DNA from 2 places in the Stenotrophomonas sp. TWI1149 genome. Region 1 is predicted to be linked to the other one. Evidence: predicted binding sites of a transcription regulator. Region 1 holds the regulator's gene; the other holds the start of a gene.
The links. The regulator HrcA, encoded in region 1, represses chaperone genes, less so after heat shock. The targets are predictions, from matches to a motif close to TTNGCACTCNNNNNNNNNGAGTGCNAA.
Positions count from the first base shown of each region.

Region 2: the regulator HrcA is predicted to act here: its motif matches at 2,377-2,403, upstream of rpoH (RNA polymerase sigma factor RpoH).

Region 1 covers NZ_JBDJLB010000002.1:318,177-322,375, reverse strand. The annotation lists gene dnaK (molecular chaperone DnaK) at 1-705, opposite strand, end outside; gene grpE (nucleotide exchange factor GrpE) at 880-1,395, opposite strand; gene hrcA (heat-inducible transcriptional repressor HrcA) at 1,478-2,545, opposite strand; gene recN (DNA repair protein RecN) at 2,671-4,199, shown strand, end outside.
Region 2 covers NZ_JBDJLB010000007.1:159,592-163,790, forward strand. The annotation lists gene ABE424_RS10140 (hypothetical protein) at 1-25, shown strand, start outside; gene purD (phosphoribosylamine--glycine ligase) at 119-1,405, shown strand; gene rpoH (RNA polymerase sigma factor RpoH) at 1,491-2,366, opposite strand; gene ABE424_RS10155 (TonB-dependent receptor) at 2,811-4,199, opposite strand, start outside.

The DNA.
Region 1 (4,199 bases):
GTCGAAGTCTTCGCCGCCCAGGAAGGTGTCGCCGTTGGTGGCCAGCACTTCGAACTGCTTCTCGCCGTCGACGTTGGCGATCTCGATGATCGACACGTCGAAGGTGCCGCCGCCCAGATCGTACACAACGATCTTGCGGTCACGGCCGTCGCCCTTGTCCAGGCCATAGGCCAGGGCAGCCGCGGTCGGCTCGTTGATGATGCGCTTGACTTCCAGGCCTGCGATGCGGCCGGCGTCCTTGGTGGCCTGGCGCTGGCTGTCGTTGAAGTAGGCCGGCACGGTGATCACGGCCTCGGTGACGGTCTCACCCAGGAACGCTTCGGCGGTCTTCTTCATCTTCTCCAGCACGCGGGCGGAGATTTCCTGCGGGGCCATCTTCTTGCCGTCGCTGGTCTGGACCCAGGCGTCGCCGTTGTCATGGGCCAGGATGCCGTAGGGCACGTGCGCGATGTCCTTCTGGACTTCAGCGTCGGTGAACTTGCGGCCGATCAGGCGCTTGACGGCGTAGAAGGTGTTCTTGGGGTTGGTCACGGCCTGGCGCTTGGCCGAGGCGCCGACCAGGACTTCGCCGTCCTTGGTGTAGGCGACGATGGAGGGCGTGGTGCGATCGCCTTCCGCGTTTTCGATGACGCGGGCCTTGCCGCCGTCCATGATCGCCACACACGAGTTGGTGGTGCCGAGGTCGATACCAATGATCTTGCCCATGAGGGAGACTCCTGAAGTTCTGGGTACATCCGGCAGCTGCCGGGTTATGAATGGGATGTGTGGGACGCTGCGGACACTTTCAAGCCGTCCATCAAACACAGTGTTCGATGACGACCCAACGCGTTCAGCGTCCGGTCGAGCCGCCGGGACAGGCCCGGCAGACCGGGATGCGGGTCAGTCGCGGGCCACCACGACCAGCGCCGGACGCAGCAGGCGGTCGTTGAGCAGGTAGCCCTTCTGGAACACCTGGACCACGCTGCCGGGCGCCGCGCCGGGCGCGTCGACCTGGCTGATCGCCTGGTGGTGGTCCGGGTTGAAGGTCTGGCCGGTCGGGTCGAGCAGGGTCAGGCCATTGTCGGCGGCGACCTTGAGCAGCTGCTTGTAGGTCAGTTCGAGACCTTCGCGCAGCGGGCTCGGTTCGCTGCCGGCGGCATTGAGGCCGGCATCGAGGCTGTCGAACACCGGCAGCAGCTCGCCGAGCAGTTTTTCATTGGCGAAGCGGCGCGCCTGTTCCACGTCGCGGGCGACGCGCTTGCGCTGGTTGTCCAGGTCGGCGCGTTCGCGCAGCGACTCCGAGCGCAGCAGGGCAAGCTCGTTGTGCAGGCTGTCCAGCTGCTGCTGCAGGGACGGCTCAGCGGCCGGCTCGCCGGCGGGATTCTGGGATGCGATATCTGACTGATCTTGGTTCATTTCCGGATCCTTGGCGGTGACTCTCCGCCTCCACCCACCCCTATGTGGGCGCGGCTACGGGATTCAAGAGTCCAGGGCCGCTTTATGCGCGATCGCGGGACAATCCGCCGCCGCCGGGCGAGCCCAGCGCGGCCCCCAGTACCTGGGCGGTGGCTTCCACCAGTGGGATCATGCGGTCGTAGGCCATCCGCTTCGGGCCGATCACCCCCAGCACGCCCAGCACCTGGCCATCGGCCGAGTACGGGGCGGTGACCAGCGAGACGCTCTCCAGCGGCATCACCCCGGTCTCTTCGCCGATGAAAATGCGCACGCCCGGGGCCTGGATGGTGCGCTCGAGCAGTTGCAGGATCTCGCGCTTGCTGGCGAACACGTCGAACAGCTCGCGCAGCCGCTCCAGGTCGGAGAGGTCCTGCACGCCCATCAGCCGGGTCTGCCCGGCCAGCACCATGTCATCGGCCGGCGGCACCATCGCCTGTTCGGCCAGCTCGATGCTGTGCGCCAGCAGCTGCTCCATCTCCGACTGCGCATCGCGCAGCTCCAGCAGCAGCCGGGCCCGGATCTCGGCCAGCGGCCGCCCGGCGCAGTTCGCATTGAGATAGTTGGCGACCTGCTCCAGCTCGCCCGGGTCGAAGCTGCGCCGCGGCTCGATCACCCGGTTCTGCACTTCGTTGTCGGCGAACACCAGGATCGCCAGCACCCGGCGCGCGTCCAGCGCCACGAAATCGATATGCCGGAACGCGAACTGCTCCCGGCGTGGGGCACTGACCACCCCGACGAAGTGACTCATCGCCGACAGCAGCTCCGAGGCACTGCCGAGCAGGGCCTGGGTGCCGGTGCCGGTGGCCAGCTCGGTACGCAGGCGGCTGAGCTCGCCCTCGCCCGGCGGCTGCATCTTGACCAGGCTGTCCACGAACACCCGGTAGCCGTGCGCGGTCGGCACCCGGCCGGCGGAGGTATGCGGCGAGCTGAGCAGGCCCAGGTCTTCCAGGTCGCCCAGGATGTTGCGGATCGTGGCCGGGCTGACGTCCAGGCCGGCATGCCGGGCAAGCGTCTGCGAGCCGACCGGCTCGCCATCCTGGATGTGGCGGGCGATCAGCGTCCGCAGCAGATGGCGGGCGCGTGGCGCGAGATGTGACGCGGAAGGATGCATGGAATCAGCCTGTGAGACGCCCACTTAGATAATGGCTGCACGGGGCGTTGGCAAGTCATTGGAGACGCCCCCGGCCCATGCTAGCGTGCGCGGCTTGGAGACACCCCTCGTGTACAACGTAGACCATGCTTAGACATCTATCGATCAAGGATTTCGCGGTCGTCCGCGCCACCGAGCTGGAATTCGGCGCCGGCATGACCGTGGTCTCGGGTGAAACCGGCGCGGGCAAGTCGCTGATGGTGGACGCGCTGGGCTTTTTGTCCGGGCTGCGCGCCGACAGCGGCGTGGTCCGCCACGGTGCCGCGCGCGCCGAGCTCTCGGCCGAATTCGCGCCGCTGGCCGACGCCCCGGCGCGCCAATGGCTGCGCGACAACGAGCTCGACGACGAAGAACAGTGCCAGCTGCGACGCGTGATCCGCGCCGACGGTGGCTCGCGCGCCTTCATCAATGGCCGCCCGGTGACGCTCTCCCAGCTGACCGAGCTGGCCGGCATGCTGGTGGAAATCCACGGCCAGCACGAACAGCAGGCCCTGCTCTCGCGCCCCTCGCAGCTCTCGCTGCTGGATGCCTTCGCCCGCAACGACGCCGAGCGCGCCCAGGTCCGCCAGACCGCGGCACGCTGGCAGGCGCTGGTCGATGAAGCCGAGGCCTTGTCGCGCCAGGGCGACGTGAGCGACCGGATCGGCTACCTCGAGCACCAGCTCGGCGAGCTCAAGCGCGAAGACCTCGACCCGGCCTCGATTGCCACCCTGGGCAGCAGCCACCGCCGCCAGGCCCATGCCAGCGCGCTGATCAGCGCCTGCGACGTGGCCGTCAGCCGCCTCAACGGCGACGACGAAGTCTCGGTGCTGCAGCTGCTGCAGCAGACCCGTCACGATCTGACCCGCGTGGCCGAACACGACAGCCGTCTCGGCGAGGTCGACGCCCTGCTCGACAGCGCCGCCATCCAGCTGGACGAAGCGCTGTCCCTGCTCGATCGGGTCCACGACGACCTGGATGCCGACCCCGAGCAGTTCGAGGACATCGAGCGCCGCCTGGGCCGCCTGCACGACCTCGCCCGCAAGCACCGCGTGCCGATGGAAGCGCTGGGCGAGCACCGCGACGCGATGGAGGCCGAAGTCGAGCAGCTGCGCGGCGCCGATGAGCGCCTGCAGGCCCTGGCCGGTGAGATCGACCGCGCCGCCGGGCAGTGGAAGACCGTGGCCGAGGTGCTCAGCGCCAGCCGCCGGAAGGCTGCCAAGGCCCTGTCGGACACCACCACCACCCTGATCGGCGAGCTGGGCATGGGCGGTGGTCAGTTCCTGATCGATATCGAGCCGCAGACCGTGGCCAAGCCGGACCCGAACGGCGCCGAGCGGGTCGAGTTCCTGGTCGCCGCCAACGCCGGCCAGCCACCGCGTGCCCTGCGCAAGGTGGCTTCGGGCGGTGAGCTGTCCCGGATTTCGCTGGCGATCGAAGTGGCCGCGCTGGGCCTGGATGCAGTGCCGACCATGGTCTTCGACGAAGTCGACTCGGGCATCGGCGGCGCCGTGGCCGATATCGTCGGGCAGAAACTGCGCGCCTTGGGCGAGAAGCGTCAGGTGCTGTGCGTCACCCATCTGCCGCAGGTCGCCTCCAAGGGCCACGCCCACTACCGGGTCAGCAAGGCCCCGGT
Region 2 (4,199 bases), on a different contig from region 1:
GCGCGACGGCTGCGCCGACAGCTGAGGCCGTGGGTTGCCACGGCAACCGACCGCCCGAATGCACCCGCCGCCCGCACCGCGTAAAATCACGTTCCTGCCCTCTTACGCGAGAACTGCATTGAAGATCCTGGTCATCGGCGCTGGCGGCCGCGAACACGCCCTGGCCTGGAAGCTGGCCCAGTCCGCGAAGGTCCGCGAGGTCATCGTCGCGCCCGGCAATGCAGGCACTGCCACCGAACCCAAGTGCCGCAACGTGGACGTCAAGGTCACCGACCTGGACGGCCTGCTGGCACTGGTCGGCACCGAAGGCATCGGCCTGACCGTGGTCGGCCCGGAAGTGCCGCTGGTGGCCGGTGTGGTCGACCGCTTCCGCGCCGCCGGCCACCGCATCTTCGGGCCGACCGCCGCCGCTGCGCAGCTGGAAGGCAGCAAAGCGTATGCGAAAGACTTCCTGGCCCGCCACGGCATTCCCACCGCGTTCTATGCCGTGCACACCGAGGTCGAGCCGGCGCTGGCCTACCTGCGGGAGAAAGGCGCGCCGATCGTGGTCAAGGCCGATGGCCTGGCCGCCGGCAAGGGCGTGATCGTGGCGATGACCCTGGCCGAGGCCGAGGATGCAGTGCGCGACATGCTCTCCGGCAATGCCTTCGGCGATGCCGGCGCACGCGTGGTGATCGAAGAATTCCTGGACGGCGAAGAAGCCAGCTTCATCTCGATGGTGGACGGCAGGACTGCGCTGCCGATGGCGACCTCGCAGGATCACAAGCGCGTCGGCGACGGCGACACCGGCCCGAACACCGGCGGCATGGGCGCGTACTCGCCCGCGCCGGTGGTGACCGACGAAGTGCATGCGCGCGTGATGCGCGAGGTGGTCAACCCGACCGTGCAGGGCATGATCGCCGACGGCATTCCGTTCACCGGTTTCCTCTATGCCGGCCTGATGATCGATGCCAGCGGCGCGCCGAAGGTGATCGAGTTCAACGTGCGCTTCGGCGACCCGGAAACCCAGCCGGTGATGCTGCGCCTGCAGTCGGACCTGGTGGACCTGGTCGAAGCGGCGATCGACGAGCGCCTGGACACCGTGGAGGCGCAGTGGGATCCGCGGCCCTCGCTGGGCGTGGTGATGGCCGCCTCGCCGTATCCGGAAACGCCGATCACCGGCGACGTGATCCATGGCCTGGAGGCCGTCGCCGCGACCGCCAAGGTATTCCATGCCGGCACCACGCTGGACGCGCAGGGCCAGGTGCTCAGCGCCGGTGGCCGCGTGCTGTGCGTGGCGGCGTTGGGCGGCACGGTAGGCGAGGCACAGCGCAACGCTTACGCCGGCGTCGGGGCGATCCACTGGGCCCATGAGTTCCACCGCCGCGATATCGGCTGGCGGGCGATTGCGCGCGAGCAGGGCTGAGGCAGGTCAAGGGCAGCACGGCTGCTGTGCAGCGCAAAGGCCCGGCATTGCCGGGCCTTATCATTTACTCCAGCGGCTTACTGCATCACGCAGTAAACAGCGCCTTCATCTTCTTCAGCGCGTTCGCCTCGACCTGGCGGATGCGTTCGGCCGACACGCCGTACTCATCGGCCAGCTCCTGCAGCGTCACCTTGCTGTCCGCGTCCAGCCAGCGACGGCGGATGATGTCGCGCGAACGCGCATCCAGCTCGGCCATGCCTTCGCGCAGCAGCTGCAGCTGATTGTCTTCGCTGTCCATCCGCTCATACGCCATCGAAGGATCTTCTTCGTTGGCGCGCAGATAGGCAGCCGGCGACGGTGGCGCATGATCGTCATCGTCATCGCTGGAGAGATCGAAACCGATATCGCGGCCGGACAGGCGCGACTCCATCTCGAGCACTTCGCGCTCGGACACGTTCAGGTCCTTGGCCACCGCACTGACTTCCGCCGCATTCATCCAGCCCAGACGGGTCTTGGACTTGCGCAGGTTGAAGAACAGCTTGCGCTGCGCCTTGGTCGTGGCGACCTTGACGATGCGCCAGTTCTTGAGGATGAATTCGTGCATTTCCGCACGGATCCAGTGCACCGCGAACGACACCAGGCGAACGCCCATGTCCGGGTCGAAGCGCTTCACCGCCTTCATCAGGCCGATGTTGCCTTCCTGGATCAGGTCGCCCAGCGCCAGGCCGTAGCCGTTGTAACCACGGGCGACGTGCACCACGAAGCGCAGGTGGGAATGGACCAGCTCGCGCGCGGCGTCCAGATCCAGCTCGTCGCGGAAGCGGCGGGCCAGGTCCTGCTCGTCATCGACCGACAGCACCGGGATCTGGTGCACGGCACCGATGTAGGCGTCCAGCGAACCGAGCGCACTGGGAATCGGGAGATTGTTTGCCACAAGGGCAGTAGAGGTGTTCTGGCTCATAGCACTCATCTTAGCAGTCCCGGAATTGGACTGCTAAAGGGGAAAGAAGTTCCAGCGTTCTGTTCATGGGATGCTGGCACCGATCACCCGACTAACGTACCGCGAAATGATGACAGTGGCGAGGGGCTGGAGATCAGGCATCAAGTCTAATTAAATCAATGATATAGAGTGATGAATTGGGCACCAGGGCGTGTTTTCTGGCTGAACGGGCTGCCGGGAAGCGCCCATTCATGCCGGAAAGGTTGTCGGCAGTTCAGCCAGGCATGGCTTGGCTCTACCCCCAATCACCCATCGGACCACTCACGCCATGGCGCCGAACCGAATCGTCCCCAAACCCGCCCCCCAACACCGCGATGCCCGGTAGTGCCACGCCATGCGTGGCAGGCCCAAACCCACCGAAGCCGCAAACGACGCCATGCGTGGCAGGCCCGAACCCGCCGAAGCCTAGTAATACCCCGCCATGTTCAGGAAGAAGCCCTTCTGGTCGTACTTCAGCTCGGTCATGTCATCGCTGAACTCGGTGAAGTTGTAGCCCACCCCGACCTTGAAGTTCTCCCCGACCCGGCGGTCCACGCCCACCAACCAGCCCTTGCGCACGCCACCGTCGCGCACCTTCAACCAGCGGTGCTCGGCCAACCCTTCCCATTGCGCGAACAGGCGATAGCGCAGCTGCAGCGCGGCGAAGTCGGCGCGGCTGTCCAGCCAGGCACCCTCGCCACGGCCGGTGCGGTAGTCGCCCCAGCGCGAGGCCAGCTTGCCGGCCACTTCCCAGCGCGCGCCCAGCTGACGGATCCCTTCGAGCGAGAGGATCTGCGAGCGCTGGTCGTACAGGTTGCCGCCCTCCTGCCCCAGCGATGCCACATCGTAGAGATAGGTGAACTTGCCGAAGCCGGCCCAGCGCGTGTTGTCGTGCGGGCGCCAGGCGAAGCCCATGTTGGTCTCCACCAGCTTGGCGTCGGCCAGGCGGTCGATGCGGTCTTCGGTATCGGCATAGTTCGCGCGCAGGGCGAAGCGCCAGTCTTCGTTGAGCTTGTAGAGCAGGCGGTTGGTGGTCACCCACTGCTCGCGCTGCTCGGCCCCACTGTCGCGCCGATACTCCAGCTTGCTGTTCCACTGCGCTACGGCATCGGTACGTCCGCCGCTCACGCTGTAGGCGCGGCGATCGACACGGCCCAGGGTGGAATCCAGCTCACCGTCCATGATCGTGAAGCCCAGGTTCCAGCCCTGCGCGGGATAGAAGTCCATGCCGAAGGTATGCACGATGCCCGCGCTGTCCTGGCGACGATCCTTCAGATACTGGCTCTCGTTGTAGACGTTGACCTGGTTGCTCAGCCGCCAGCGCTGGCCCAGCGTCCAGCCACTCTGCAGCCCGGTATCGAACAGCGGATCGGTGCCGGTGCGGTCGGTACTGTAGCTGTAACTGCCGTACAGGCTGTGGTCCGGCGCCATGCGGTACTCGCCATCGACCTTGGCCCCGTGCCCGCGGCTGCCGCCACTGACTTCCGCGCCGACACTGCTGCGGTCGCCGAACAGATACCGCGCGCCCAGCGTGAGCAGGTCGTTCTTCTCGTACGCGCCACCGTCATCATCCAGCGTGACCTGGCCGGTGCCGTACAGCTCCCACGACGCGCCGAAGCGCTGGCGGTAACCGATCGCGGCCAGCAGGGCGTCCACGCTCTGCAGCTCCTGTTCCTCGCGCACGCGGCGCAGCTCACCGGTCAGCTGGCCGTCGTTGCCCAGTCGCCACTCCGCGGTCAGCTGGCTCTGCTCCAGCGCCAGTTCGCCCTGCTCGGTGCGGGTGTGCCGGCCATACAGGCTGACGTCGTCGGTGAG